DNA from 2 places in the Curtobacterium sp. MCSS17_007 genome. Region 1 is predicted to be linked to the other one. Evidence: predicted binding sites of a transcription regulator. Region 1 holds the regulator's gene; the other holds the start of a gene.
The links. The regulator HspR, encoded in region 1, represses chaperone genes until heat shock. The targets are predictions, from matches to a motif close to AAGTTGAGTCNNNNNGACTCAACTT.
Positions count from the first base shown of each region.

Region 1 (4,403 bases):
GCAGCCGCGACTTGGCCCGCCCGCGGGAGGCCGTGACCTCGCCGAAGTAGCGACGCAGGACGTCGTTCTGCGACAGCGTCATGTGCTTCACGCGACCGCCGCAGACGACCACGACGTCCGGGGCCGCCCACCGGGCGATCGCACGCACGACCTCGTCGAGCCGGTCGTTCGACTTCGGCAGCCGGAGGAGCACGAGCCGCACGTCGCGGAAGGCGTCCTCGAACGTCGCCGGGTGGTGGAAGCCCCGCCGGCCGAAGGTGCCCGCGTTCGCCGTGAGGGCGCGCTCTCCCACGAGCGAGTCCTGCACCACCCGGACGTCGCGCGCTCCGTCCACGGCGAGCAGCCCGAGGGTGAGCACGCCGTAGCGGTCGTCGACGACGGCGACCTCGCCGGGCTGGCGCAGCGCGTCGCCGTGCAGGAACGGTGCCTCGTCGAGCATGAAGCGGTCGGTGCCGTCGATCGCGACGATGTCCGGCTGGTCGCCGTCGCTGCGGCGCCGGAAGTGGTCTGCGAAGTCGAACGGCACCGCCCAAGGGTACCCAGTGGCCCCGAGCGAGCGTGCCGTGGTGGACATCCGCGGTATATCACCGACGCACCTGGTATCCCAAGGCTCTACGCTCGTGGTCAGCCGCTCCCACCGGGCGGGAAGACGAGCGCGAGAGGGGCCGATGTTCGCTTCGCCAGACGCCCAGCTGCGACCGCGGCTCCGCGACCAGGCGCGGGAACGCCTGCGGACCGAGATCATGGACGGCTCGCTCGCGCCGGGCACCCTGCTCGACGACGAGCAGCTCGCCCTGCGCCTCCGGTGCTCACGGACCCCGGTGCGCGAGGCACTGTCGGACCTCGCGCACCTCGGACTCGTCGAACTCCGCCCGAACCGGTACACGCGGGTGGTCGTCCCGCGGCACGAGGAGCTGCTGCCCACGCTGCAGGCGCTCGGACTGCTCTTCGGCGGGGTGGTCCGGACCGCCGTCCCCGGCATGGACGACCGTGCGCGGTCCGTGCTCTTCCGACGCCTCGGGCTCCTGCTCGACTGCATGGGTGACCCGCTGTGGACCACGAGCCGGGGGGACGCCCTCTCGCCGATCTACCGCTCCCTCATCGCTGCGTGCGAGAACCCGGTGCTCGCCGCCGTCCTCGAGAGCGCCACGGACGGGCTGACCTACCGGCTCCGGCACGACGCCGTGCGGAACGCGCTGCCGTGGGAGCAGATCCGCAACGGTCTGGTCGCGCTCCGGATCGCGATCGACTGCCGGGACGGCCGCCTCGCCGAGCGGGCGACGTGGACGATCCACCAACTGCCCGACCCGGACCGGAAGGAGCGCTGAGGTGTGCGTGGAATGCCTGCGCGCCGTCGTCCGGGACGTCCGCGCCCGACGACTGACATCCTGTCGGCCACCGGACGAGCGAGCCCAGCCCCCTCGCTGCACCGCCGCGGACGGGACGACTGAGCTGCGGGACGACCTGCCCTGGCCGTGGTGAGTCCGGCCGGCGTCAGCGCTCGGGCCGGTACAGCACGACCGCCGTGTTCCGCTGCGGTCGCATCCCGGCACGCAGCGACACCGCGGCACCCGTCGTCGTCGCCGCGAACACCCGCGCGCCCGGCCGGTTGATCATCTGGTCGGCGAGGGCACGCTCGAGCTCCCGCACGCGGTCGCGCAGCGCCTTGTTCTCGTTCTCGAGGTCGAGCACCCGTCGGATCCCCTCGAGCGACACGCCCTCGCTGCCGAGTCGGGCGATCTCGCGCAGCTGCGCCACGTCGCGCATCGAGTAGCGGCGGGAACCTCCGCGGGTGCGGCCGGGGACGACCAGGCCGAGCCGGTCGTACTGCCGCAGCGTCTGCGGGTGCATCTCAGCGAGCTCCGCCGCCGTCGCGATGGCGAAGACGGGCGAGTTCTCGTCCATGTCGGTCATGACGCGTCCCTTCCGTCGTCCTCGTGGTCCTGGGAGACAGTCTGGAGGCCCGGTGACGGTTCCTGACGGAGCCGCACCGAGCCTCCAGACCGGTCTTGGTGTTGGTCGCGCAGCGCTAGCTGCGTGCCTTGGCGAGCAGGTCCTCGCGCGGGTCCTCGTCGGGCAGGGCGGCGCGGAGCGCCTCGACGGCCTCGCGCTGCTTGTCCGACAGGTGCGACGGCACCGCGACCTGGACGGTCGCGAGCAGGTCGCCCGTGCCGTTCTTCGTCGTGACACCGCGGCCCTTCACGCGCAGGACGCGACCCGACGGGGTGCCGGGAGCGACCTTGAGCTTCACCGGGTCGCCACCGAGGGTGGGGACCTGGATGGTCGCGCCGAGTGCCGCCTCGGCGAACGTCACGGGGACGTCCACGCGGAGGTGCTGCCCGTCGCGCTCGAACACCGGGTGCTTGCGGACGCTGACGGTGACCACGAGGTCACCGGCCTCGCCGCCGTCCGGGCTCGACTCGCCGCGGCCGCGCAGGCGGATCTTCTGCCCGTCCGCCACACCAGCCGGGATGCGGACGTTCACCGGTCGGCCGTTGCCCTGCGACAGTTTGACGGTGTCGCCGGCGATCGCGGTGGTGAAGTCGAGGGTCGTCGACGCCGTGACGTCGCGCCCCTTCGTCGGTCCTCCGAACCCGCGGAAACCGCCGGTGGGCTGGCCGAAGCCCTGACCGCCGCCGAACATCCCGCCGAGGATGTCCTCGAAGCCGCCGGCACCACCACGGGCACCGCCCTGGCCGAAGCGGACACGCTGCCCGCCCTGTTGGCCGAACATCCCACCGAAGACGTCCTCGAACCCGCCGCCCTGGCCCGGGCCACCCGCGGTGAAGCGGGCGCCCGACCCCATGGCGCGGACCTGGTCGTACTCGGCACGCTGCTCCTTGTCGGAGAGCACGGAGTACGCCTCGCTGATCTCCTTGAAGCGGGCCTCGGCGGCCGCGTCACCCGGGTTGGAGTCCGGGTGGAACTGCCGCGCGAGTTTCCGGTAGGTCTTCTTCAGCTCAGCGTCGCTCGCCGTCTTGTCGACGCCGAGGACCTTGTAGAAGTCCTTGTCGAACCAGTCCTGACTGGCCATGAATCCCTACCTCCTTCCCGCGATCAGGCCGGGACCGCCACGGCGACCTTGGCCGCCCGGAGCACCCGCTCGCCGAGCTTGTAGCCCGGCTCGACGACGTCCGCCACGGTCTGGCCGGTCGCACCCGGCGTCGGGAGCTGCACGATCGCCTCGTGCACGTTCGGGTCGAAGGGCTCGCCCTTCTCACCGATCTGCTCCAGCTTGAACTTGCCGAAGCCGCCGCGGATCTTCTGCGCGATGACCTGCATGGGGCCCTCGGCGAGGTCGCCGTGTGCCTCCGCGCGGGTCAGGTCGTCGAGTGCGGGCAGCAGGGCCCGGACGACCTCGGCGATGACGGCGTCGCGGTTCGCCTCGCGGTCGCGCTCGACGCGCTTCCGGAAGTTCACCAGCTCGGCCTGCGCGCGGAGCATGTCGGCACGCATGTCGGCGACGAGGTCGCGGTCGGCCTGGCTCAGCTTGTCCTCTTCGATGCCGCGGGCGGCGTCGTCGAGCAGCGCCTGGTCCTCCGGGGAGAGGTCGTTCGCTTCGTCAGCCTGCGGGCCGCCGGCGGCGGGGCCGTCCGTGGGGAGTTCCACGTCCGGCCCCTCCGCCTCGATGAGGTCCTCGGGCTCCTGCGCGTTGGTCGCGTCGCCCTCGACCTGGGGCTCGCGGTCCTCGGGCACGTTGTCCTGGGGGTCCGTCATCGTTACTTCTTGTCCTTGTCGTCCTCGTCGTCCACGACCTCGGCGTCGACGATGTCCTCGTCGTCAGCCTGCTGCTGGCCCTGGTCACCGGTCGGCTGCTCGCCGCCGGCCGCCGGAGCGTCCTGCTGCGCGTAGATCGCCTGGCCGAGCTTGCCCTGCGACTCGTTGAGCTTGTCGAACGCGGTCTTCACGGCCTCGTCGTCGTCACCCGCGAGGGCCGACTTGAGGGAGTCGACGTCCGCCTGCACCTCGGACTTGACGTCCGCGGGGAGCTTCTCGTCGTTCTCCTTGATGAGCTTCTCGATCGAGTAGACGAGCTGCTCGGCCTGGTTGCGACGCTCGTTGGCCTCGCGGCGGGCCTTGTCCTCGGCCGCGTGCTCCTCGGCCTCGCGGACCATGCGCTCGATGTCCTCCTTCGGCAGCGACGAGCCGCCGGAGATGACCATCGACTGCTCCTTGCCGGTGCCCTTGTCCTTCGCGGACACGTGCACGATGCCGTTCGCGTCGATGTCGAACGTGACCTCGACCTGCGGAACACCACGGGGAGCCGGAGCGATGCCGGTCAACTCGAAGGTGCCGAGCGGCTTGTTGTCGCGGGTGAACTCACGCTCGCCCTGGAAGACCTGGATCGCGACCGACGGCTGGTTGTCGTCGGCGGTCGTGAAGGTCTCGCTGCGCTTGGTCGG
Region 1 covers NZ_CP126257.1:423,021-427,423, reverse strand. The annotation lists gene DEJ22_RS02115 (class I SAM-dependent methyltransferase) at 1-526, opposite strand, end outside; gene DEJ22_RS02110 (GntR family transcriptional regulator) at 669-1,328, shown strand; gene DEJ22_RS02105 (heat shock protein transcriptional repressor HspR) at 1,495-1,905, opposite strand; gene DEJ22_RS02100 (DnaJ C-terminal domain-containing protein) at 2,030-3,034, opposite strand; gene DEJ22_RS02095 (nucleotide exchange factor GrpE) at 3,058-3,717, opposite strand; gene dnaK (molecular chaperone DnaK) at 3,720-4,403, opposite strand, start outside.

Region 2 (4,403 bases), 390 kb from region 1:
GCTCGCAGCGGTAGGACGCTGCGTGCTGCCGCCCACGTTGCGTGTTGCGGAAGGGGCGACCGTCAGGACAGGCCGAGGCGCTCGTCGAGCAGCGCCAGGAGCCGCTCACGGAACGGGACCGACGACCAGCCGTGGTCCGCACCGTCGACGACCGTGAGTCGCGCGCCCGGCAGGAGTTCGGCGTAGCGGCGCCCGTACGACACCGGCACGATCGCGTCCTCGCTGCCGTGCACCACGTCGGCCGGCCCACGGTAGCCCGACACCGGCCCGTACACGTCGAGGTCGTCCTGCACGTCGGCGATGAAGGCGCTGCCCAGTGGCATCCCGCCGAAGTCGAACCAGCCGCGCTCCCGCACCGGGGCGAGCGGCTGCCCCTGGATCTCGTCGTGCTTCGTGATGTCGTCCACGACGACACCGGCGGGCGACCAGAGCGTGAGCGTCCTGACGAGCGACGGCACCCGCGCCGCGGCGAGCGCCGACTCCACCGCGCCGAGGCTGTGCGCGACGACGTGCACGCCCTGCCCGCGGTCCGCGGCCCGCACCATGGCGACGACCTGCTCGACCTCGTCGCGGATCGTGATGTCGGCGAACTCCCCGTCACTGACGCCCTGGCCCAGCCGGTCGTGGCTGCGGACGACCGCGCCGCGGGCGACCAGGTGCCGTGCGGTCTGCACGAACAGTTGGTGCCCGCCGAGCGCGCTGTCGCTGAAGCCGTGGACGAGCAGCACGGCCGGTGCGTCGGCGGCGGCGCCGTCCTCCGGCTCCCACTGCCAGCCGCGGATCGTGCGGCCGCCGTGGTCGAGCGTGGTCGGGGTGGTACGGGGGTCGACGCCCCGCAGTGGCGCGGCGGCCATCAGTTCGTCCGGTCCGCCCAGCCGGCCGGCAGGTCGCCGGGAGCGGTGTCGACCACGGTCTCGTCGTCCTCGCCCACGTGCTCGAACAGCGTGATGTGCGCGAACTCCGGTACGACGTAGATCGGGTACGTGGGGCCCTCGTCGCGGTACCGCTGCATCTCGTCCAGGTGGTCGTTCTGGAAGAGCACGGTCTTCGACCCGTCGAGCTCGATCCAGCGCGGGAAGAAGATCGTGCCGTGCAGGACGCGCTGCTCGGGGAGCACGTTGACGACGACGCTCGTGCCGGTCGGCTCGTTCCAGGAGACCTTGTAGACGCCGGCGGCGAGCGCCACGAGGTCGACGGTCTGGTCCTTGACCCAGCGACCACCGACGTGTCCGGTGTGGATGCGGTAGTCGATCGTCGTGGCGTTCTTCACGTACATCTCGTACTGCCAGCCGTTGGCGTACGTGTACACGAAGCGGTGGCCGACGATGCCGGACAGGTCCTGGGGCGGCTCGGGGTGCTCGACGGAGGTCTGGATGGTCATGCAGTCGAGTTTGCTCCCGAATTGGTTTTGTTGCAAACATCCACCGCTGCTAGGTTGCCGTGTGTGCAGGGGACGGACGGCTCGGACGCCACGACACAGGTGGCCCGCAGGCTCAGCGACCGCATCGGCCCCTTCCGCCGAGCGCTCCTCCGGACCTCCCGGGCCGTCGCCGACCTCCCCGACGTCCCGGACGCCCAGGTCGAGGTGATGCGCGCCCTGTCCGACAGCACCACCACTCCCTCGGCCCTGGCGCGGCGCCTGGGCCTCGCCCGGTCGACCGTGAGCAACCTCGTCTCGGCGATGGAGTTCGCGGGCCTCGTCGAGCGCCGGCTCGCGCCCGGCGACGGACGACGGACGGAGCTCCGGCTCACCCCCCTCGCCGAGGAACGCCTCACCGCCTACGACGAGGCCTCCACGACCGTGCTCGTCGAGGCACTCGGACGCCTGTCGAGCGAGGACCGGGACGCCCTCGCCGCCGCGCTCCCCGCTCTCGAGCGCCTCCACCGCGAGATCGCGCACCGCGACGTCTGACAGCACGGGCGCACTCCCAGCGGTCTCCGAGCGGCTTCTTGGCACTCCTGAGGGGAGAGTGCTAGAACGGACGGCAGTTGAGTCGAGGGGACTCAACGAGGACCACGAAGGAGTTGATCTCGATGACGATGCAGTTCGACCCGTTCCGCGAGCTCGACCGACTCGCCGGCTCCCTGCTCGGTGCCGGCGCCGGTGCTCCCCGCTCCATGCCGATGGATCTCTACCGCACCGGTGACCACTACGTCCTCGACGTCGACCTGCCGGGCATCGACCCCGGCTCGGTGGACGTCGACGTCGACGGCTCGGTGCTCACCATCCGCGCGGAGCGCACGCTCGGCGCCCCCGAGGGATCGCAGTGGCTCACGCGCGAGCGCCAGCCGGGCACGTTCGTCCGACAGCTGACGCTCGGTGACCACCTCGACACCGCGCGCATCAGCGCCGCCTACGACAACGGCGTGCTGAGCGTCACGATCCCGGTCAAGGAGTCCGCGAAGCCGCGCAAGATCGACGTCACCACCGGTGGCGGGGCGCAGCAGCTCGCGGTCGGCAGCGGTTCCGCCGAGTAGTCCGGAGGGCGCCGGTGACGACAGTCCTCAACGCGCTCCTCGCCGTGGTGGTCGTGACCGCGGGCCTCGTGGTCACGAGCCTCGATCGCCGGACGGCCGCCCTGCTCGGTGCCGGTGGCAGCACGGTGGGCAGCTTCCTCACCTGGGTCGTCGCTCCGCGGGCGTGGACCGACGTGGCGATCGTGCCCTGGGTCGCGGCCGTGGCCGGGACCGTCGCGTGCATCGCGCTCTGGAGCGCGGTGCGCCTCTACTCCGGCATCTTCGAGCCGACGCGCGCACCGCGTGACGACGACACGGCCGCGCTGGCGACGGTCGGTGCGGAGACGTGACGGCGTGACCACGTGACGGACGGGAGGCCCGGTGCCAGCTGGCACCGGGCCTCCCGTCCGTCTGCGGTCACTTCAGGGGACCGACCGGCGGGACCGTCACTCCTTGTTGAACGTGTCCTGCACGAGCCCCGCGGTCTTCTCGACCACGTTGGGGATCTCGGTCGTGCCGTAGAGACGGACGTCCGGGTGTGTGGGCGGCGGCATCGGCACCGAGGTGGTGGGGCCGTCGTGGTACGAGTACTCGCCCTTGCCGTCGAACGACGGACCGCTCGCCCACGGGCCGTCGGCCGCCGCCTTGCCGTCGGAGAAGTTGAGGTACTGGTAGTTGACCTCCTGGTTCTCCTTCGACTGCGGGAAGTTGCTGGGCACGGGGAACCCCTCGACACCCTTCTCGCGGAGCTCGGCCGCGGCGGTCGCCCACATGTTCTGGTGCATGGTGTCGCGGGCGATGAGGAACGAGAGCAGGTCCCGCACGCCGTGGTCGTCGGTCATGTGGTAAAGCCGGGCGGCCTGGACGCGGCCCTGCATCTCGGCGTTCTCGTTGGCGGTGAAGTCGGCCAGCAGGTTGCCGGACGCGGTGATGTACGAGCCCTGCCAGGGGTTGCCGTTGCTGTCGACCGGACGCGCGCCGGCGCCGGCGACGATGGCGTGCTGCACGTCCGTGCCGCCGACGATCGCGGCGACCGTCGGGTCGTCCTGCAGCGCGTCCTCGGTGATCCCGAGCGGGCTCTTCTCGAGCAGCTGCGCGATCATCGTCGCGAGCATCTCCACGTGGCCCATCTCCTCGGCGCCGATGCCGAACACCATGTCCCGGTACTTGCCCGGGATGTGCATGTTCCACGCCTGGAACTGGTACTGCAGGGCGACGGAGATCTCACCGTACTGACCGCCGAGCACCTCCTGCAGCTTCCGGGCGTAGATCGCGTCGGGCTTGTCCGGGGTCGCCTTGAACTGGAGCTCTTGCTTGTGGAAGTACAACTCGTTCTCCTGTCTGGTTGGTGGTGGTGGTCGCTGGGGGGTTCAGAGGATCGGCGTGCCGCCGGTCACGGCGACGCGGGCGCCGGACACGTAGCTGCCGTCGTCGCTGGCGAGCAGCACGTAGACGGGTGCCAGCTCTGCCGGCTGCCCCGGGCGGCCGAGGGGCGACTGCTTGCCGAACTGCTCGACCTCCTCCGGCGGCATGGTCGACGGGATGAGCGGCGTCCAGATCGGTCCGGGCGCGACACTGTTCACGCGGATGCCGCGCTCCCCGAGCAGCTGCGCGAGCGCGGCCGACAGGTTCGCGACGCCGGCCTTCGTGACGTCGTACGGGGCGAGGTTCGGCTTCGGGTTGTCGGAGTTCACCGAGCTCGAGCCGATGATCGACGACCCCGGGCCGAGGTGCGGCAACGCAGCCTTGACCAGGTGGAAGTAGGCGCTGAGGTTCGTCGCGAGGGTGTGGTCCCACTCCTCGTCGCTGATCTCCTCGATGGTCTCGTGCGTCATCTGGTACGCGGCGTTGTTCACGAGGACGTCCAGACCGCCGAGCTCCTCGACCGCGGTGGCGATGATCGAGCGGCAGGTCGCCGGGTCGCTCACGTCGCCGGGCAGGAGCAC
Region 2 covers NZ_CP126257.1:29,302-33,704, reverse strand. The annotation lists gene DEJ22_RS00170 (alpha/beta hydrolase) at 63-854, opposite strand; gene DEJ22_RS00165 (phenolic acid decarboxylase) at 854-1,381, opposite strand; gene DEJ22_RS00160 (MarR family winged helix-turn-helix transcriptional regulator) at 1,445-1,912, shown strand; gene DEJ22_RS00155 (Hsp20/alpha crystallin family protein) at 2,035-2,478, shown strand; gene DEJ22_RS00150 (hypothetical protein) at 2,493-2,807, shown strand; gene DEJ22_RS00145 (manganese catalase) at 2,904-3,785, opposite strand; gene DEJ22_RS00140 (SDR family oxidoreductase) at 3,828-4,403, opposite strand, start outside.
Region 2: the regulator HspR is predicted to act here: its motif matches at 1,987-2,011, upstream of DEJ22_RS00155 (Hsp20/alpha crystallin family protein).